DNA from 3 places in the Comamonas sp. JNW genome. Region 1 is predicted to be linked to each of the others. Evidence: predicted binding sites of a transcription regulator. Region 1 holds the regulator's gene; each other region holds the start of a gene.
What was found. The regulator LexA, encoded in region 1, represses DNA repair genes until DNA is damaged. The targets are predictions, from matches to a motif close to ACTGTATNNNNATACAGT.
Positions count from the first base shown of each region.

Region 2: the regulator LexA is predicted to act here: its motif matches at 1,578-1,595, upstream of DCO45_RS03180 (VRR-NUC domain-containing protein).
Region 3: the regulator LexA is predicted to act here: its motif matches at 5,779-5,796, upstream of recA (recombinase RecA).

Region 1 covers NZ_QETI01000012.1:11,495-18,625, reverse strand. Annotated here, with positions in the region: gene DCO45_RS16710 (PLP-dependent aminotransferase family protein) at 1-1,141, opposite strand, end outside; gene DCO45_RS16705 (carboxymuconolactone decarboxylase family protein) at 1,263-1,700, shown strand; gene DCO45_RS16700 (SDR family oxidoreductase) at 1,734-2,459, shown strand; gene DCO45_RS16695 (NAD(P)H-dependent oxidoreductase) at 2,518-3,153, shown strand; gene DCO45_RS16690 (hypothetical protein) at 3,562-4,149, opposite strand; gene lexA (transcriptional repressor LexA) at 4,285-5,001, opposite strand; gene DCO45_RS16680 (asparaginase) at 5,116-6,135, shown strand; gene adk (adenylate kinase) at 6,233-6,889, opposite strand; gene kdsB (3-deoxy-manno-octulosonate cytidylyltransferase) at 7,107-7,131, opposite strand, start outside.
Region 2 covers NZ_QETI01000002.1:1,533-8,663, forward strand. Annotated here, with positions in the region: gene DCO45_RS03165 (superoxide dismutase) at 1-297, opposite strand, end outside; gene DCO45_RS03170 (hypothetical protein) at 354-848, opposite strand; gene DCO45_RS03175 (hypothetical protein) at 845-1,381, opposite strand; gene DCO45_RS03180 (VRR-NUC domain-containing protein) at 1,631-3,439, shown strand; gene DCO45_RS03185 (ATP-dependent DNA helicase) at 3,436-5,754, shown strand; gene DCO45_RS03190 (TonB-dependent receptor) at 5,837-7,131, shown strand, end outside.
Region 3 covers NZ_QETI01000007.1:36,650-43,780, reverse strand. Annotated here, with positions in the region: gene DCO45_RS11890 (glyoxylate/hydroxypyruvate reductase A) at 1-713, shown strand, start outside; gene yddG (aromatic amino acid DMT transporter YddG) at 880-1,818, shown strand; gene DCO45_RS22950 (hypothetical protein) at 1,943-2,092, shown strand; gene yddG (aromatic amino acid DMT transporter YddG) at 2,254-3,174, shown strand; gene DCO45_RS11875 (VOC family protein) at 3,194-3,673, opposite strand; gene DCO45_RS11870 (VF530 family protein) at 3,782-4,033, opposite strand; gene recX (recombination regulator RecX) at 4,118-4,567, opposite strand; gene recA (recombinase RecA) at 4,655-5,731, opposite strand; gene DCO45_RS11855 (helix-turn-helix domain-containing protein) at 5,920-6,408, shown strand; gene DCO45_RS11850 (SdiA-regulated domain-containing protein) at 6,429-7,131, opposite strand, start outside.

The sequences.
Region 1 (7,131 bases):
TCTTGAGGTGGCGGGCAAAGTGGCCCTGGGCCATGAAGTCGGCCACGCTGGCCTGCAGCAGATAGGGGCAGCCGGCATTGAGGTTGGAGCTGACGGCCTGAAAGCGGGGCACGACCTCGAGCGGCACCACCGCGTAGGCCAGGCGCAGGCCGGGAAACATCACCTTGCTGAAGGTGCCGGCGTAGATCACGCGGTCCTGCCGGTCCAGGCTTTTGAGCGCGGGCAGGGGCCGGCCCTGGTAGCGGAACTCGCTGTCGTAGTCGTCTTCGATGATCCAGCTGCCCGCCTCGCTCGCCCATTCGAGCAGCGCCATACGCCGGTCAAGTGACAGGGTGACGCCAAGCGGGCTCTGGTGCGAAGGCGTCACCATGGCAAATTTAGCATACGGACTGAGCTGGCGACCCGCATCGACCTGCAGGCCCTGGGCATCGACGGGTACGGGCACGATCTGTACGGCGGCATTTTGCAAAAACGGCCGCGCCAGGATATAGCCCGGGTCCTCAAACCAGAAGGCATCGCCAGGGCTGGCCAGGCTGCGCAGGCTCAGCTCCAGGGTGTTGCGCAGGCCGGTGGTGACGAAGACCTGCTCGGGCACGCAGGTCACGCCGCGCGAGACCGCCAGGTAGGCCGCAATGCGCTGGCGCAGCTCCTCATCGCCTTGCGGGTTGGGGTAGGCGAGGCGGTAGGGCTCGCTGCTGCGCAGGCGGTGGGTGACCAGCCGGTTCCAGACCTTGCGCGGAAAGGCATCGATCGCGGGCAGGCCCAGTTGCAGGGGGCGGGGCTGCAGACCGTCGTGGTCCACGATATCGGCGGCCGGTGGCCGGGCGATGGCTTGCGGCGCCGGGGCCGTGGCAGCCGGGGGCAGGCTCGGTGATATGACCGTGCCTGCCGCGCCGCGGACCTGGAAGTAGCCTTCGTCGGCCAGGATGCGGTAGGCCAGATCGACGGTGCCGCGCGCCAGGTTCAGCTCGGTGGCCAGCGCCCGCGACGCAGGCACCCGGTCGCCGGCGCGCAGATGGCCTTGGGCAATGGCGGTCTTGAAGCGCTGGCAGATCTGCAGGTACATGGGCAGCTTCAGGCTGCGGTCCACCTGCAGTTGCAGCGCATGTAGGGGATCGGTGTGGGCGGGGTCTGAAATCATGGCATCCCTATCTTGGCCTAGTCATTTTTGCATTTCTTGGCTCTTTTGGCTTGGCCAAGACAACTGCATACTGCCTATCAGCAACGGAATTCACCGACGCAACCCAGCCATGGAGATAGCTATGCAAACCCGACTCGACTTCTACACCACCGACCCCGCCATCATGAAGGCCCTGATGGGCGTGGAAAACCAGATTGCCAAGGGCAGCCTGGACATTCTGCTCAAGGAACTGGTGCGCCTGCGCGCCTCGCAGATCAATGGCTGCGCCTTTTGCCTGGACATGCATGTGACCGATGCGGTCAAGGCCGGCGAATCCAGCCGCCGCCTGGCCACCGTGGCCGCCTGGCGTGAGACGCCGTTCTTCAGCGACCGCGAACGCGCTGCGCTGGAGTGGACCGAGGCGCTGACCCTGGTCTCGCACAACCATGTGCCCGATGCCGTCTGGGAGGCCGTGCGCCCCCACTTCACGGATGCCGAGCTGATGGAGCTGACGGCCGTGATCACCTCGATCAACAGCTGGAACCGCTTTGCGATTGCCTTTCGCAAGATGCCGGTTTAAGAAGCTAGCTCCCGGCGTGGCGCAAGACGGCCTATGAAAGTCCTGGTTCTGGGCGGCTGCAAGCTGCTGGGCGCGAAGGTGGTCAGCAATCTGCGGCAGCTGGGCTACCCGGTGGTTGCGGATGTGGACCCCAGGCTGCCAGCTGCTCTGGATGGCGCCCAGGTGCTGATCGATGTGCGTGAGCCACCTGTGATGGAGACGGCCGATGCGCTGGATGGCTGGGCGAGCACATGCCGCCAGTTGAACGCCGCCATCGCCGCTGCAGCAGTAGCGCACCATATTGCGCTGTCGGCCTTGGGGGTGCAGCGCTTGCAGCGCAGCGGCTACTACCAGGCGCTGGCGCTGCGAGAGCAGCTGATCCAGGCGGGCAGCACGCCTTATACGGTACTGCGTGCCGCACCCCTGTACGAAAGTCTGGCACAGCTGGCACAGGGCAGCCCTGCCGGCACCGCGCTGACCATGCCCCTAGCGCGTATGCAGGCGATGGCCGCAGAGGACCTGGCGATGTTGGTGGCCGATGCCGCGCTGGCGCAGCCGTTGGATGGCTGCATGGAGGTGGCCGGGCCCCAGAAGATGGCGATGGCCGACTGGATGCAGCAGTACCTGCGCTTGCGCGGCGACCCGCGGGAAGTGCTGGGCGATGCCCACGCTCTGTATCGGGGGGCGTTGCTGGACGGTGACAGCTTGCTGCCCATGGGACCCGCTCGCCTGGGGCGGACCACGCTGGCGGCCTGGGTCTGCAAATGCAGTGCGGCTTGATGCCCCAGGCATTGGCTGGACACCGGGGTGTGATTATTTTCAAACGATTGGACGACTGATGACCCGTACCTTGCTCTTGAACTGTGGCCCCCATGGCCAGGCCAGCCATGGCTACCAACTGGCGGCCGATATGCTCGCCGAGTTGGGCCTGGCGCAGCAGCCGCTGCGCGAGCGCGACTTGGTGGCCACCCCGATACCGCCGATCAGCCGCGACTATGCGCTGGCGATCACCGCCAATGCGAGCGCGGATGCACCGGCGCTGGCCTGGTCCGAAACGCTGATCAAGGAGTTGGAAGACAGCGATCTGCTGATGATTCTGACCCCCATGCACAACTTTGCGGTGCCGGCCACGCTCAAGCTCTGGCTGGACCATGTGATCCGCATCCACCGCAGCTTTGCATCCACGCCTGAAGGGAAGATCGGCCTGATGAAAGACCGGCCCACCTTGGTGTTGGTGAGCTCGGGCGGCTTCCACACGGGCCCCCGGGCCCGGCAGGAAGATTTTCTGACGCCTTACTTGCGCTATGCGCTGGCCTCCATCGGCATCCGCAATGTGCATTTTGTATTGCTGCAAGGCCTGGTATTTGGCCCCGATGCCGTCGCCGCTGCGGTGGATAGCGCAAGAGATACCTTGCGGGAGCAGCTGGCGCCCTTCAAGCAGCAGGCGCTGGAGGTGGTCGCTGCTGCGCGCTGACAGCACGCGTAGCTGGTGCAAGTGGGCAGCAGGGAGCGATGGCTGACAGCGCGGGGTGCCCAGCGCATGGGCCTTGCACCACCAAGGCCTGGCTTGTGCGGCAGGGGGCTGCTGCTGGCTGGGGCCGTGCTGTACCGTCGTTGCACCTGTCTTGCATGTTGCCCAGACTATCTCAGCGTTGTTCTGGAAACCCTCCGGTAGGCTGTTGCCTGGCTGCTCACCCTTAGCCGGCCGCACCTAGCCGGCCGCACCTAGCCGGCCGCACCTAGCGGCAATCGGGTCTGCCTGCGGCAAGATGCCGCGCCGGGGACGCTGAGCCCCATGCGCAAACCTTCGGCTAGTCTGGCCCTGTTTGCGGCGTTCAACGCATGCTGGGGGCCAGACTTGATCCCCGCCCTGGGCGGCGGCTTAGACCGCGTGCAGATGTTCCAGCCGCTCCAGGCGCTCGAGCTCGGCACAGATATCGGCCATGCTGCCCGACATGGCCCAGCGCATACCTTTTTGGCGGTGCAGGCTGGCCGGTTGGGCCCAGTACATCTTGATGGGCGCATCATTGGCGGCCTGGGCGCTGCAGCGCTGCACCGACAGGAAGGGGCGGGTGTGGGACTGCGCAGCTGCTGAGAGGCGACGGCGCGCAGCGGGTTTGCGCGGCAGGCGGATGCGGTCGATGGGGCGCTGCACTGGTGCACCATCGGCAGGCGAGTCAACGCGGGGCGTGTCCATGCAGGAGGTATCCGCGCCTGACGTATCCACGCTGGACTGAGCTACCGGGCCATCGAGCAAGCTCAGCTGCTGGGCGGCGCCGCGCTGTACAGCGGCAGAGGACGCGGTGGCAAAGCAGTGCACCTGGGCGGCCAGTTGGCCGTCATTGGCGGCGCCATGGCCGGGGCGGCGGCGGTTGCTGCGCACAATGGCACGCTGGATGGACTGGAACCAGGGCAGGCCGGCGACGAGGGAAAAAGGCGCAAGCGCGCGCAATGCATCTGCTACAAGCATAGGAGACTCCTTGGTATACGGGTAACAGCAGGATTGCGCAGGGCGAGCGCATCCCCCAGGGCTGTGGGCCAAGAGCCCACAACGCCCGCTACCTGGGGTTGCGCAGAAAAGGGAGGGCCGAGGGGGCCGCTAGGCCTAGTTCAGCATCGTGTTGCGGATCAGGCCCACGGCAATGCCTTCGATCTCAAAGGGCTCGCCGGGCTGCACGATGATGGGCAGGTAATCCGGGTTTTCGGCCAGCAGTTCAATGCCGTCCTTGGTGCGCTGGAGGCGCTTGACGGTGACATCATCGCCCAGGCGCGCCACGATGATCTGGCCGTTGCGGGCCTCGCGCGTGGCTTTGACGGCCAGCAGATCGCCATCGATGATGCCGACATCGCGCATCGACATGCCGCGCACCTTGAGCAGGTAATCGGGCTGCTGCTGGAACAGGCCGCCCTCCACGGTATAGGTTTGGTCGACATGCTCTTGCGCCAGGATGGGCGAGCCGGCCGAGACGCGGCCAATCAGCGGCAGGGCCAGCTGGGCGAGCTCTTGCACCACACGGCCCAGGCCGGCCGTGGCATTGGACACGCCTGCCAGCGGCGACGAAAAGCGCGTGCCACGTGCGGCGTTGATAGAGCGCACGGTATCGCTTTGCAGGCGAATCCCCCGGGAGGTGCCGCTGACCAGCTCGATCACGCCCTTGCGGGCCAGCGCCTTGAGATGGTCTTCTGCCGAATTGGCCGATTTGAAGCCCAGTTTGCTGGCAATCTCGGCGCGCGTTGGCGGGGCGCCGGTGCGCGAAATGGCGGTCTGGATCAGGTCCAGAATTTCTTGTTGGCGCGCGGTCAGTTTGGGATGGTCTCGCATAAGATCTCCGTGTGATCTGCGGTGCCGGGCAGAAGCAAAGCCACTGTGCATCCCAACACCTGTATATCAATCCAGTACCTGTATTTTTAACCAGTTTTTTGCAGGAGGCAAGCCTTGCAGCCAAAAATTTTGATCATCGGCACCGGCGGCACCATTGCCGGCATGGCTGATGACGCCGAGAAACCCGGCCAATACCGCGCGGCCCAGCTGTCCATCGCGGCCTTGCTGGCGGGCGTGAGCGGTATTGAGACTGCGGCGGCAGGCCCGCTGGATGCGGTGCAGATAGCGCAAATTGATAGCAAGGACATGAATGACGAGGTCTGGCATGCGCTGCTCAAGCGCTGCGATGCGGCCATGCACGATGAGACCGTGCGTGCTGTTGTTATCACCCACGGAACCGATACGCTCGAAGAGACTGCCTGGTTCCTGCATTGCGTTTTAGGGCGCCTGGCCAAGCCCGTGGTGCTGACCTGTGCCATGCGCCCGGCCAATGCCTTGATGCCCGATGGCCCGCAGAACCTGAAGGACGCCGTGGCCGCCGCTGCGGCGTTGGCTGCGGATGGCCAGCCGCTGCTGCGCGAGGTCGTGGCCGTGACGGGCGGCGGCGAGCTGCACAGCGCGCGCTGGCTGCAAAAGGTGCATCCGCACCGTTTGCTGGCCTTTTCATCGGGCGAGCAGGGGCCCCTGGGCTGGGTGGATGGCGTGACCGTGCGCCTGCGCCAGGGCTATGCCTCGCCGGCACCAGGCGCAGCGGATGGCTACACCGGCAGCCAGTGGCTGGCCGCCTTGCCTGCCCCCGCCAGCCAGCCCTGGCCCTGGGTGGAGATCGTGACCAGCCATGCCGGTATGCGCCCCGGGCTGGTGGACGCCCTGCACGCCCAGGGCATCGACGGTCTGGTGGTGGCAACCACCGGCAATGGCACCGTGCATGAGCTGCTTCTGGAGGCGATAGCGCGCGCACGCCAGCAAGGTCTGCCGGTATGGCGCAGCAGCCGCTGCAGCGATGGTGTGATCAGCGATGCGGTGTTGCCTGGAGTGGCCGATTTGGAAAAGGACTTGGCGGTGGCCTTGACGCCCTACAAATGCCGGGTCAGCTTGCAACTGGCGCTGGCGCAGGTCCAAGCCAAGGCCTAAAGCAGCCGCCGCATGCCGGTCTGCTGATGGCATGAGCAGGCATTAAAAAAGCCACTGTCGCAAGACAGTGGCTGTGCGGATAAGTCTGTGCGACTTATCAGGCCTGCAGCGCGGCAATGGCGCGCTGCGTGATCTCTTCGACCGAGCCCATGCCACTGATGGCGCGGTACTTGGGGGCGGCGGCCGGGTCTTGGGCGGCCCAGCTGCTGTAGTAGTCCACCAAGGGGCGGGTCTGGTTGCTGTACACATCCAGGCGCTTCTTGACGGTTTCTTCCTTGTCGTCTTCGCGCTGCACCAGGGGCTCGCCGGTCACATCGTCCAGGCCTTCGGTCTTGGGCGGGTTGAACTTGACGTGGTAGGTACGGCCGGAAGCGGGGTGGCTGCGGCGGCCGCTCATGCGCTCGATGATGGCCTCAAACGGCACATCGATCTCCAGCACATAGTCGAGCTTGACACCGGCGGCCTTCATCGCGTCGGCCTGGGGGATGGTTCGGGGGAAGCCGTCAAACAGGAAGCCATTGGCGCAGTCGGCCTGGGCGATACGTTCCTTGACCAGATTGATGATCAGATCGTCACTGACCAGCTGGCCGGCGTCCATCACGGCCTTGGCTTGCAAGCCCAGCGGCGTGCCAGCCTTGACGGCAGCACGCAGCATGTCGCCGGTGGAAATCTGGGGAATACCGTATTTTTGGCAGATGAAGGCAGCTTGCGTACCTTTGCCGGCGCCGGGTGCTCCCAAAAGAATTAATTTCATGACGGTCCTTGGAGAATAAAAAACTTGCACGGCAAAAGCGGGCACTAAAGCCCGCTTTTACACAAAAAAACTGGGCTTGAGCATATCACGCATCAGGGGATTGTCAGCGAACTGGCACCAATACCGTGTCTCGGCTGCGCGAGACAGGCATGCTGCGCCTTTTAGCTTACGGTGCGCTTGCATCGGAGGCCGTCGCGGTGCAGGGCAGGCACGCGGGTTACATCACCGCGCCCAGCAGCTGG
Region 2 (7,131 bases), on a different contig from region 1:
ATCGCCTTGGGGCAGGCCACCGCCGCTGGGCGACATCACTTCCCAGAACAGGCTGTGGTTGGCGTGGCCGCCGCCGTTGTTGCGCACGGGCAGGCGCAGCTTCTCGGGCAGCGATTCCACCTGGGCCACCAACGCTTCGATGGACAGGTTGGCAAACTCCGTGCCTTCAACCGCCGCATTGAGGTTGTTCACATAGGTCTGGTGGTGCTTGCTGTAATGGATCTCCATCGTCTGGGCGTCAATATTGGGCTCCAGGGCATCGTAGGCATAGGCCAGCTTGGGCAGGGTATAGGACATATCGTGTGTCAGTTGTTGAGTGGAGAACAGGGTGGTCAATGCCGGTGCGGCGGCTGTCAGTGCAGCAGCGTGCCCGGCGGCGGGTTGCCCGAAGGCATGGGAACGCTGTGGGCCTGCCGCTCCATCGCATCCTCGCGCTCGCGGGCGGCGCAGCGGTTGTGGTGCTCGGTCAAGGCGGCAAAGGTGTGGTGCAGGTGCTTGCAGGCGGCCGATCGCAGGTCGGCGCTGGCATGGTCGTCGCGCGTCAAGGCCAGCAGTTGGTGGTGGGCGCAGTTGATGCACTCGCCCGCTGATATCGGCTGGCTCAAGGTGTTGAAGCAGTCGGCCAGGTTCAGATGCGCGACCACAAAGGCGGCCAGGCGGTCATCGGCGCAGACCCCGGCCGGCGCATCGTGGAACAGCTGGTGCGCCACGCGTAGCGCATGCTCATGCCAGGCCAGCGCTTGCTCGGGGCGGTTGTCGCGGCTGGCTTCCACGCCGGTCTGGGTCAGGCGCTCCCATTCGCGCAGCAGCAGCGGGCCCGATACGGAGGACGGAAAACGCGAGCTCATGGCAGCTCCTTGGCGGGCACGCTGGCCGCCGTCATCACCCAGGCGTGCGAGGCCTTGGCGGTTTCGGTGGGGACAAAGCCCTGGGGGTCTTCCAGCAGGCAGGTGCTGCCCAGGCGCTTGCACTGGTCATGCTCGCGCCAGTAGCCGCCGTGGCTGATGCAGCCGGTCTGGCAGATCACCAGGTTGGTGGCATGCTGGCCCAGCTCTTGCAGATAGGCATCGGGTGGTGGCGGGGGCACGGCGGCCACTTCCATCGTCGCGGCCGGGTCCACACAGCGGCGCACGGCCGTGACGGCCGCCCGGTTGGCGATGGCCGACAGGTGCACCAGGCGGTCTTCGCGCTCCCAGATGAGGGCGCTGTCGCGCATGATGACCTGAGCCCGCAGCTGGGTGACCTGGGCGCGCAGCGCCTCGACTTCCGCGCGCAGTGCATCGACCTGGGCCGTGCAGCGCGCTTGCAGTGCAGCATAGTGGCGCAGCATCACACCGTGCTCCTGCACCAACGGATGGATGTCACTGTCTGGGTTTGGCACGGTTGGCTCGCCTCCACGGGATAAACGGAAAACACTTTGCTCGGCATCAAGGCAGCGTCAAATAAAAACATAATAAATGAGAATCGTTTCTATTCGCAAACTCATTTGTATATGGCCTGCCTGCAAGCAGTGGAATAGTGCAATCGGCTGCGCGAGCCTGACGGCCAGAAGGGGACATGGCGGCAAAGTTAAAATAGCTGTATAAAAATACAGATCGGCTATCACTCACCCACACCGCATCCGACCCCCATGCTGGCCCCCCACCGCTACTACTACCTGCACAACTTCGAGCGCGCGCTGCAGTGGCTGGGGCAGCGCTATGGCGATGTGCTGGACGCGCAGGAGCAGCAGTTTCTGGCGGACTTTGCCCAGGCCCCCATGCCGTCGCAGGCGCTGATGGTGCGCATGCTGATGCGGCGCGGGCCCTGGTTCCGCGCGGACAAGCTGGTCTACGACGAGATTCCCGATGTACATGCCGCCGCGCAGCCCTTGCTGGCACTGGGCTGGATCGATGCCGATGCCGATATGGCGTTGGCCGAGCTGTTTGCGCTGCACACCAAGCCCGAGCTGCTGCAGATCTTTGCCAATGCCGGCTTGGCGCGCTCGCTGCGCAAGGCGGACATGCTGGCCCAACTTGCGCAATGGGCTCAGCAGTCTGATCCAGGTACCGAGCAAGAAGCCCAAGAGCAGCTGCAGCCCTACCACCGCTGGCATCCGCAGGCCGAACATGCCGCCTGGCGCGTCACCGTCGGCGAGCTGGCCGAGGGCCTGCGCCTGATGTTCTTTGGCAATCTGCACCAGGACTGGTCAGAGTTTGTGCTGGCCGACCTGGGCATCTTCAAATACGAGACGGTGGCCTTTGATGCGCAGTCGCGCGCCTTCCAGACCCGCGCCGATGTGCAGGGCTACCGCCAGCTGCAGCAGTGGCGCCAGGCGGTGGATGAGGACGAAGACCGCCAGGCGCTGATGGACGCGTTGACCACCTGGCGCAGTGCTAACCCCTGGCTGCAGCAGCGCCATGCCAAGGTGCTGCTGCGCCTGGGCCAGGCCTGTGAGCGCAGCCAAAGCTGGGCGCTGGCCGAGCAGGCCTATGCTGCCAGCCCCTACCCGGGCGCACGCCACCGCCGCATGCGCGTGCTCGAACGCATGGAGCGCTTTGACGAGGCCCTGGCCTTGGCCAGCGCCGCTGCGCAGCAGCCCGAGAGCGATGAGGAAAGCCAGCGCCTGGCCCGCATGCTGCCGCGCCTGCGCCGCCACCTGGGCCAGCGCAGCGCCAGCCGCCGCGCGCTCAAACCCGAGGTGGCGCAGCTGCGTGAGGATGTGGCGCTGGACCGGGTGCTGCGCATGCCACGCATGCAACACGATCTGGCGGCGATGGATGCGCTGAGCGATGCCGCAGCGTTGGAGGCCGCCTTGCGCGCTGGCGAGGCCATGAACACCGCCGAGGTCACCGAAGGCCTGCGCCTGATGCCTGTGGAATACGCCTTGCGCGACCACTGGCACCGCGACGATGCGCCGGTGTTTTATGTCGAGAACGCGCTGGTCAACTCGCTGTTTGGCCTGCTGTGCTGGCCGGCGATTTTTGCGCCTTTGCCAGGGGCGTTTTTTCATCCGTTCCAGGCGGGGCCGGCCGATGTCTATGCGCCCGATTTTGTTGCGCGGCGTGCGGCGCTGTTTGAGGCTTGTCTGGCGACCTTGGACGACGGCAGCTATGCCGAGGTAATCCGCCAGCGCTTTGCCGACAAGGCTGGCCTGCAATCGCCCTTTGTGTATTGGGGCACGTTGACGCAGGCGCTGCTGGACCATGCACTGGCCTGCATACCGGCGGCCCACCTCCAACTTCTGTTCCAGCGCCTGCTCGGCAATCTGCAGGCCAACCGCACGGGCTTTCCGGACCTGGTGCGCTTTTGGCCGCAAGAGCGGCGCTACCAGCTGGTGGAGGTCAAAGGCCCGGGCGACAAGCTGCAGGACAACCAGATCCGCTGGCTGGAGTACTGCGCCGCCCATGGCATACCCGTGGGCGTCTGCCATGTGCAGTGGCGCGAGGCGGGCGCATGAGCTACACCGTGGCGGTGCGCGCCTTGTGCGAGTTCACCGCCCGCGCGGGCGACCTGGATTTGCGCTTTACGCCTGCGCCATCGGCGCTTGAAGGCATCGAAGGCCATGGCCTGGTGCGTGCCCGCCGGGGCGCCGGCTATGAGGCAGAACTGCGCCTGGCAGGCAGCTTTGAAGACCTGCAGGTACGCGGCCGCGCCGATGGCTTTGACCCGGCTCTGGGTCAGCTCGAGGAAATCAAGACCTACCGGGGCCAGATCGACAGCGTGCGCGACAACCACCGCGCCTTGCACTGGGCGCAGGCCAAGGTCTACGGCCATCTGCTGTGCCTGGAGCGGGGCCTGCCCCGCTTGAAGGTAGCGCTGGTCTACTTCAACGTCGGCACGCAGCAGGAGACGGTGCTGGCCGAGCCGTACAGCGCCGCCGAGCTGCAGGCATTTTTTGAGCAGCAGTGCCGCTTGTTTTTGGACTGGGCGCGCAGCGAGGCCGCGCACCGCAGCGCGCGGGATGCGGCGCTGGCGGCGCTGCGCTTTCCGTTTGCGCAGTTCCGCACCGGGCAGCGGGCGCTGTCGGTGGCGGTGTACCGCACGGCCCAGGCGGGCTTGCAGGCGGGCGGCGGCAGCTGTTTGATGGCGCAGGCGCCCACCGGCATTGGCAAGACCGTGGCCACCATCTTCCCCATGCTCAAGGCCAGTGCGCAAGAGGGGTTGGACAAGCTGTTTTTTCTGACCGCCAAGACCACAGGCCACCGGCTGGCCTTGCATGCGCTGGGCCTGTTGCAGACGGCGCTGCAGGGCCAGACGGGCGCGGTGCCGCTGCGCGTGGTCGACCTGCAGGCGCGCGACAAAAGCTGCGAGCACCCGGACAAGGCCTGCCATGGCGAATCCTGCCCGCTGGCCCAGGGCTTTTACGACCGCCTGCCCGCCGCCCGCGCCCAGGCCCTGGCGCAAGAGCCGATGCTGACGCCCGACAAGGTACGTACGCTGGCGCTGCAGCACCAGGTCTGCCCCTATTACCTGACCCAGGAGCTGGCGCGCTGGAGCGATGTGGTTGTGGGCGACTACCACTACTTTTACGACAGCGCCGCGATGCTGTATGCGCTGACCCAGGCCCACCAGTGGAAGGTGGGCGTGCTGGTGGACGAGGCCCACAACCTGCTCGAACGCGCGCGCCGCATGTACACGGCCGAGCTGCCGCAGCACACCTTGGCGGCGGCGCGCAAGGCGGCGGCCGGCCCGGTCAAGAAATCGCTGGATGCCTTGAACCGGCAATGGAACGCGCTGAACAAGGCCCAGCACGAGGGCGGGCAGGACTACCAGGTCTACGCCGAGCTGCCGCCCGGCCTGCTGGGTGCCGTGCAGCGCGCCGTGGCGGCCATTGCCCAGGCCCAAGGCGACAGCCCCATGCTGCCGGGCGACGCGGTGCTGGGCTTTTACCTGGAGGCGCTGTCCTGGCTGAACCTGGCCGAGCAGCTGGGGCCGCATGCGCTGTTTGATATCAGCCTATGGGGCAGTGCATCTGCCGGCCGGCGGGGGCCGATGTCCACGCTCTGCATCCGCAATGTCGTGCCCGCGCCGCACCTGGCCGCGCGCCATAGCGCCGCCTGCGCCACGGTGCTGTTCTCCGGCACCCTGGGGCCGCAGGCCTTCTACCAGGATCTTCTGGGCCTGCCACCTGCCACGCAGTGGGTCGATGTGCCCTCGCCCTTCCTGGCCGCACAGTTGCAGGTGCAGATTGCGGGCCATATCTCCACCCGCTACCAGGACCGGGCGCAGTCGCTCGTGCCGATTGCCGAAGTGGTGGCGGCGCAGTTTGCCCGCCAGCCGGGCAACTACCTGTGCTTTTTCAGCAGCTTTGATTATTTGCAGCGCGCGGCCGACTGCATGCAGCGCCTGCACCCGCAGCTGCCGCTGTTCTGCCAGACCTCGGCCATGGACGATGCCGGGCGCGCCGCCTTTTTGGCACGTTTTGACGAGGCCGGGCAGGGCATTGGCCTGGCCGTGCTGGGCGGCGCGTTTTCGGAAGGGGTGGACCTGCCGGGCAACCGGCTGATTGGCGCCTTTATTGCCACCCTGGGCCTGCCCCAGGTCAACCCCGTCAACACGCATATGCAGCAGGCCATGGCCCAGCGATTTGGCGCCACCAAGGCCTATGACTACACCTACCTCTACCCGGGGCTGCGCAAGGTGGTGCAGGCGGCCGGGCGGGTGATTCGCAGTGAGGACGACCGGGGCGTGGTGGTGCTGATCGATGACCGCTTTCACCGCGCCCAGGTGCGCGCGCTGCTGCCCAGCTGGTGGCAGCCGCAGCGGTGGTAGATTGGGGTTTCTCAGAGGAGAGCAGGGGTTTATGTACCAAATTTCCCATAGCTTGAGACGCTGTAAGAAAATAGCGGCCTCTATGCCGATCCAAGCCTTTTCTCTCTCGCCCCTGCGCCCTGTGGCCGGGGCCGCTGCGCTGCTGTGCGCCCTGTCCGCCGCTGCGCAGACCGCACCAGCAACACCTTCCACCGCTGAAACCCCCGCTGCCGAAGCCACCTTGCCGACCGTGTCGGTGCGCTCGGCGGTCGGCACCGCCGATCTGCTGCAACTGCCGGCATCGGCCAATGTGGTGGAAGGCCGCGAGCTGCAGGATCGGCAGATGCAGGTCAACCTGTCCGAAGCGCTGGGCAGCGTGCCGGGCCTGACCCTGAACAACCGCAACAACTACGCCCAGGACTTGCAGCTGAGCGTGCGCGGTTATGGCGCGCGCTCCACCTTTGGCGTGCGCGGCGTGCGCCTGTATGTCGACGGCATCCCCGCGACCATGCCTGATGGCCAGGGCCAGACCTCGAATGTCGATATCTCCAGCCTGGAGCGGGTGGAGGTGCTGCGCGGCCCGTATTCGGCGCTGTACGGCAATGCCTCGGGGGGCGTGCTGAGCTTTTACACCGAAGACCCGCAAGGCCCGCTGAAGCTGGAGACCGGCGTGAGCGTGGGCAGCGATGGCCAGCAGCGCTACAGCCTGAAGGCCAGCGGCCAGACGGAAGGCGGCATGGGCTATGTGCTGAGCACCAGCCGCTTCATGACCGATGGCTACCGCGAGCACAGCGCGGCCGACCGCAACCTGCTCAATGCCAAGCTGGTGATTCCGCTGGCGCATGACGACAAGCTGACCCTGGTGGCCAACCACACCCGGGGCGATGCGCAGGACCCGCAGGGCCTGACCATGGCGCAGTGGCAGGCCAATCCGCGCCAAGCCAGCAGCGTGGCCGAGCAGTACAACACGCGCAAATCGCTGCAGCAGCAGCAGCTGGGCGCCACCTATGACCTGCGCATCAACGCCCGCCAAAGCCTGAGCCTGTCGGCCTACTACGGCCACCGTAGCATGCTGCAGTACCAGTCCATCCCCAAGGCGCCGCAGCTGGCGCCGGGCCACGCCGGCGGCGTGATCGACATGGCGCGCGACTATGCGGGCGCCCGCCTGGTCTGGGTGGGCGAGTTCGACACCATCGTGCCGCTGCAGCTGAGCGCGGGGCTGGATCTGCAGCAGATGACCGAAAACCGCCAGGGCTACGAGAACTTTATCGGCGACACCTATGGCCTGCGCGGCCAGCTGCGCCGCGATGAGAAAAACAAGGTCAGCAGCACTGACCCCTTTGTGCAGGCGCGCTGGCAGCTGGCCCCGCGCTGGAGCCTGGACACCGGCCTGCGCTA
Region 3 (7,131 bases), on a different contig from region 1:
CCGATAGCGAACTGCCGCCAGCGCTGCCCATCGTGCGCATGGTCACGGGCGAGTCGCAGCAGCGCATGGCCGAGTTCTGCCTGATGGCCACCTTGATGCTGCAAAAAAACATGCCGCGCGCGCTGGCCCAGCACCGCCAGCAGCAGTGGATCGAATTCAACCCGCCCCATGTGGCCAGCGAGCTGCGCGTGGGCATTCTGGGCCTGGGCACCCTGGGGGCTGCTGCCGCGCAGATGCTGCGCGCCGTGGGCTACCCGGTGCAGGGCTGGTCGCAAACGCGCAAGCAGATCGAGGGCGTGACCAGCTACTGCGGCCAGGAAGAGCAGGCCGCCTTTTTGCGCAGCAGCCAGGTGCTCATCTGCCTGCTGCCCGATACGCCTGCGACCCGGGGCATTCTCAATGCCCAGCTGTTTGCCCATCTGCCCGCTGGCGCCCAGCTGGTCAATGCCGGCCGGGGCACGCAGCTCCACAGCGCCGACCTGGTGGCTGCGCTCGACAGCGGCCAGTTGGGCGGTGCGCTGCTGGATGTCACCGAGCCCGAGCCCTTGCCGGCTGACTCGCCGCTGTGGACACACCCGCGCGTCATCCTCACGCCCCACATCGCCGCCAGCGCCAGCCGCCGCGCCAAGGCGCGCCAGGTGGCCTTGTCGATGGCGCAGTGGCAGGCCGGGCAGGCGCTGGACAACTGCTTTGACCGGGTGCGCGGCTACTGATCAACCCGGGTACATGGGGCCGGCCAGGCAGCTGAAAGCCGGGCTGCTGCCAGGCCGCTACTGGCGCCATATCCGAGTGTTTTGCGATGCCAAGCCCTTGGCACCATCAGGGCCGCCCAATAGCCGCTAGGATGCGAGCCGCCCTCGTCTGCATCCCCTCCTCTCCATGTCCACCCCTTCCCCTGTGCCCAGCCAGTGCGCGACGCTGATTGGGCTTTCTGCCGTGCTCTGCTGGTCTGCACTGGTGAGCCTGTTCCGCAGCGTTGCCGAACACCTGGGGGCGATAGGCGGGGCCGCCTGCGTGTTCTCGCTCAGCGCCTTCTTGGTGACCTGGCGCTTTGGCCTGCCGCGCGCCGCGCAGCTCAAGGCCATGCACCCGGCCTATGTGCTGGGCTGCGGCCTGCTGTTTGTGCTCAATGAAATTGCCTTCTCGCTGTCCCTGGGCTGGGCCAGCCACCGGGGCCAGACGCTGGAGCTGGGCATGATCAACTACCTCTGGCCCAGCCTGACCTTGGTGATGGCCACGGTGCTGGGGCTGCAGCGCTTTCGCGCCGGCCTGGTGCCGGGGGTGCTGCTGTCGATGGCCGGCATTGTGCTGGTGGTCAAGGGCGACAACGCGCTGTCGCTGGCCAGCCTCTGGGCCAATGTGCAAAGCAACCCGCTGGCCTATGCATTAGCGCTGTGCGCGGCCTGCCTCTGGCCCTGCTATTCGGTGGTGTCCAAGCGCTACACCCAGGGCGCCAATGCGCTGCCGGCCTTTCTCTGGGCCGTGGCCGCCGTGCTGTGGATCAAGTACGCACTCAGCCCCGAACCACCGCTGCGCTTTACCCTGCCCGCGCTGCTGCAGCTGGGCCTGCTCAGCGGCTTGACCGCCCTGGGCTACAGCTGCTGGGACCATGGCCTGCGCGCGGGCAACCTCACGGTGATGGCCGTGGGCTCTTACTTCACCCCCGTGCTGTCGGCCCTGGTCGGTACCGTCTGGCTGCAGGTGCAGCCGTCCTGGAGCTTTTGGCAAGGGGTGCTGCTGGTGACGCTGGGATCGTTGGTCTGCTGGTGGTACACCCGCAGCCCCACCTTGGCCGATGGAAAAAAGCTGGCCGGATAAAGGGGTGGCTGCCGCATGCATGCCGGTTTGGTATACACATACAAACACCTAGTCGTCGCCCGCTGGCCAAACGCGCTCGGCGCACTATAGTGGGCGGGTTGACCGCGTTTTTTCCGAGCTGCCCATGGACTACTCCCGCCCCAACCATATCCCCACTGCCGCCGAGCAAGATGCCGACAAGCGCCTGGAGCTGCGTGGCCTGATCGCATTTGCCGTGCTCACCGTGGTGGCCACCATAGCTGCCGCACTGGTCTTTGGCAGCCATATCGCCTAAGCGCTAATCGCCCCAAGCCACACTGCGCCAACCTGCCGGGCGCCACTGAATGGCAGCTAGGTAGCAGCTCGATGCTGGCTACCAGGCCTGCAGGGCTGTGCTTTTCCGGCTAGGATGCAAGGCTGCTTTTCACAGCTGTCCCTGCATCCAGCCGCGCTCCCATGTCTTCCTCCCCGACGCCCTCTTCCCAGGCCGCTTCGCAACGCGCCACCTTGATTGGCCTGTCGGCCGTGCTGTGCTGGTCCACGTCGGTGGGCCTGTTTCGCAGCGTGGCCGAGCACCTGGGGCCCATTGGCGGGGCGGCAGCGGTGTTTACCTTGGGCGCCCTGCTGGTCACGCTGCGTTTTGGCCGCCCGCGCCTGGCGCAGCTGCGCGCCATGCACCCGGTCTACCTCTGGGGCTGCGGCCTGCTGTTTGTGCTCTACGAGATCGCGCTGTCGCTGTCGCTGGGCTTTGCCAGCAACCGGGGCCAGACGCTGGAGCTGGGCATGATCAACTACCTGTGGCCGAGCCTGACCATTGTGCTGGCCACCGTTTTTGGGCTGCAGCGCTTTCGTGCGGGCCTGGTGCCCGGGGTCTTGCTGGCCATGGCCGGCATCGTGCTGGTGCTCAAGGGCGACAGCGCGCTGTCCATCGCCAGCCTCTGGGCCAATGTGCAAAGCAACCCGCTCGCCTATGGCCTGGCGTTCTCGGCCGCCTGGCTATGGCCCTGCTACTCGGTCATCGCCAAGCGCTATGCGCATGGCGCCAATGCGCTGCCCGCCTTTCTCTGGGCCGTGGGCGCGGTGCTCTGGGTCAAGTACGCGCTCAGCGATGAGCCGGCGCTGCACCTGTCGCTGCCGGCCATCGTGCAGCTGTGCATGCTCAGCGGCCTCACCGCGCTGGGCTACAGCTGCTGGGACCATGGCCTGCGCGCGGGCAACCTCACGGTGATGGCCGTGGGCTCGTACTTCACGCCCGTGCTGTCGGCGCTGGTAGGCACCGTCTGGCTGCAGGTGCAGCCGTCGTGGAGCTTTTGGCAGGGGGTAATGCTGGTGACCGCCGGCTCGCTGATCTGCTGGTGGTGTACCCGCAGCACATAAGCAGCACAGGGCTGACTGCTCAGCCCTTGCGCGCCGCTTCCAGCGCGGCAATGTCAATCTTGGTCATGCCCATCATCGCCTCGAACACGCGCTTGGCCGCAGCGCGGTCGGGGTCGGACATGGCCGCAGTCAGCATGCGGGGCGTGATTTGCCAGGAGATGCCCCAGTGGTCCTTGCACCAGCCACAGGCACTTTCCTGCCCGCCATGGCCAACGATGGCGTTCCACAGGCGGTCGGTCTCGGCCTGGTCGTCCGTGGCGATCTGGAAGGAAAAGGACTCATTGTGCTGAAAATGCGGCCCGCCGTTGAGCCCAATGCAGGCAATGCCCGCCACGTTGAACTCCACCACCAGTACATCGCCCTGCCGGCCATCGGGGTAGTCCCCCGGCGCGCGGTGCACGGCGCCCACAGAGCTGTCCGGAAAAGTCCGGGCATAGAACTGCGCGGCATCGAGCGCATCCCCCTGGTACCAGAGGCATACGGTATTTTTTGCGGTCATCGTCGGTCTCCTGTTTGCACAGACGACTAGCCTAGCGGCTCGCAGCCCGCCTGCAAGTAGGACAGCGCTGCACAGCAAGGACGCCGCCGCACTGCGGGCGACAAGGCCTCAGGCGCCGCTGCGCCTTTTCTCGCGCAGCATGAACAGGTACAGACCCTCGACTTTCTCGCGCGCCCAGGGCGTCTTGCGCAAAAAGCGCAGGCTGGAGTTGATGCTCGGGTCCAGGCAAAAACAACGCACTGGGATGCGCTCACCCAGCTCTTCCCAGCCAAAGTACGCGACCAGCTCGTTCAGGATGTGCTCCAGGGTCAGGCCATGGAGGGGGTTGTTGGGCTGTTCGGCGGTGCTCATGGCCGCCATTGTCGCCCAGCCGGGGCACGGGCCGCGTGGCTGGGGCTTTGCGGGCCGCACATCTGCGCAGCCCGGCGGGGCACTCTTCAGCGGCTAATCGCCATCTCCGCCGCGCAGCACCTGGCGCACCACATCCCCACCAAACCCCCGGCTGGCCAGAAAGCGCATCTGCTTGGCCCGCTCCTGCGGGCTCTCGGGCGGCGCGCCAAAACGGCGTTGCCAGACCTCGCGGGCGCGCTGCAGCTCGGTGCTGCGCAGGCGCTCGCGGGCATCGGCGATCAGCAGGGCATCCACGCCTTTGTGGCGCAGCTCCTGCAGCACGCGGCTGGCGCCATAGCGGGCGGCCTTGGTGTGGATCACGCTGTCGACCACGCGCTGGGCGCTGATGAAGCCCTTGGCTTCGAGCTCGTCGAGGATGGCTGCCAGGTCCTCGCCCTCTTGCACATGGGGGCCGAGCTTGGCCAGCAGCTCGGCACGCGAATGCTCGCGCTGCGCCAGATAGCGCAGCGCCCGGCCCTTGAGGGAGAGTTTGCTGAAAGACATCGGTTCAAATTGCTATAAAACAAATAGCTGCTTGCGCACAGGTTCTGTGCACAAGCAGCTATTCTCAGCGCTGTGGCTAGGCGGCTATCAGCCTTCGGTGCCGGTCGCTACCGGGCCGTCCACCACGCCGTCTTCGGCGGGGCGCAGGCTGATGTTCAGGCTCTCGCGCACCTTGTTCTCGATCTCGATGGCGAGGTCGGAGTTCTCACGCAAGAACTCGCGCGAGTTGTCACGGCCCTGGCCGATCTTCTCGCCGTTGTAGGCGTACCAGGCACCGCTTTTCTCGATGATGCGGGCATTGACGCCCATGTCCAGAATTTCGCCTTCGCGCGAGATGCCTTCGCCAAACAGAATGTCGAACTCGGCCGTCTTGAACGGAGGCGATACCTTGTTCTTGACCACCTTGACCTTGGTTTCGTTGCCGATGGCCTCGTCACCACGCTTGATGGTGCCGGTGCGGCGGATATCGAGGCGCACCGAGGCGTAGAACTTCAGCGCATTACCGCCGGTGGTGGTCTCGGGGCTGCCGAACATCACGCCGATCTTCATGCGGATCTGGTTGATGAAGATGACCATGCAGTTGGTCTTCTTGATCGTGGCGGTGAGCTTGCGCAGTGCCTGGCTCATCAGGCGGGCCTGCAGACCGGGCAGCTGGTCACCCATTTCGCCTTCGATTTCCGCCTTGGGGGTCAGGGCCGCGACCGAGTCGACAACGATCAGGTCCACCGCGCCGGAGCGCACCAGGCTGTCCACAATCTCCAGCGCCTGCTCACCGGTGTCGGGCTGGCTGATCAGGATATCGCCCAGGTTCACGCCCAGCTTTTGGGCATAGCTGGTGTCCAGCGCATGCTCGGCATCGATGAAGGCGCAGGTGCCGCCCAGCTTTTGCATCTCGGCAATCACCTGCAGGGTCAAGGTGGTCTTGCCCGAGGATTCAGGGCCGTAGATCTCGATGACCCGGCCGCGTGGCAGGCCGCCAACGCCCAGCGCAATGTCCAGACCCAGCGAGCCGGTCGACACCACCTGGATGTCCGACACCGCTTCGCCTTCGCCCAGCTTCATGATGGTGCCCTTGCCGAACTGCTTTTCGATCTGGGCCAGGGCGGCGGCCAGGGCCTTGGCTTTTTCGCTGTTGGCTTCGGGTTTGGTGGCGGGTGCGTTCATGGATTTCTCCTTGCGTTTGATGGTCATGTCGTCGATCTGGGGATCCAGCTGTTTGCATATACAGCCTGGATGCTTGAACAGTAGTTTATGGGATGGGTATATTTTATAGAAGCATTTTTTTAGTCAGTTTAGTTGACTATATGCACAATAGCGACTTCGCCCTTTTTCAGCTTTTTAGACTGCTCGCCATGCCCATTCTTCTGCCCCATTTGCCCGATGACAGCTGGCGCCTGACCCATATGGGCCGCCTGCTGGGCCACGCGATGCGCCGTTTTGATACCCGTGTGCTGCAGCTGATGGCCCAGGACGAGGCCGTGCCGCTGGCGCTGTCGCACCTGGCCGAGCGCGACCAGGTGAGCGCCGCCCATGTCCACATCACCCGCCACCTGTCGCTGGCCGGCGACCGCCTGGTGGACCTGGCGGCGCGCGCGGGCATGAGCAAGCAGGCCATGGCCCAGCTGGTGGACCAGTGCGAAGCCTGGAACCTGGTGACCCGCGAGCGCGACCCGCGCGATGCCCGCGCCCGCATCGTGCGTTTTACCGAGACCGGCCTGCTGTGGCTGCAGGCGTTTGAGCGGGCCGTCACCCAGGCCGAGGCGGAGTTCCGCGCCGAGGTCGGCGAGCAGGTCGCCACCGTGGTGCAGCTGGGGCTGGAGGTCTATGGGGCCGACAGCTGAGCGGTTGCGCTTTGCTGCGTTCAGCGGCGCTTGCGCTCGAATTTGTAGAACAGGTTGGGCTCGGAGACGATGTAGATGTTGCCGCTGTGGTCCATCGCCAGGCCTTCGGGCTGCGGCACCCGGTTGGCCAGCCCCGCCATATCGGCCCACAGCGGCATCACGCTGAGCAGGTCACCGGCTCGGCTGTATTCGTACAGCACCGACGACTCCTCCCCCAGCAGCAGCAGGTTGCCGCTGCGCGGATCGACCTCGATGGCGGCCAGATCGGTGCTGGGCATGTCGTCCACCGCCGGCACCTCCCAGGTCGAGACTTTCATATCGACCAGGCCCGGCTTGAGCTTGGACAGCGGCGCATCCATCACCAGCACCTGCATCGGCCATTTCTCGGTCACGGCCAGCAGCTGCTGGCGCTTGGCATCCCAGCCCAGGCCTTCAAGCGCAAAATTCTTGATGGCGATGTCATTGAGCTGCACATAGGGACTGTGGTCGAGCGATACCTCGGTCACCCCCTTGCCAAACTGCACCCAGTAGATGCGGTTGCTGCGCTCGTCGGCAATCGCAAACCAGTCGCCCTGGATATGGGCGATGCCTTCGGTGTCGCGGGCGCCAAGCAGCGGCGCCAGCCGCAGCAAGCGGCCATCGGTGCTCAGCTCGGCAATCTGGGGCGGGCGGTTGGTCACCGCAAACAAGGTCTGGGTCTCGGGGTTGAAGGCCAGGCCTGAG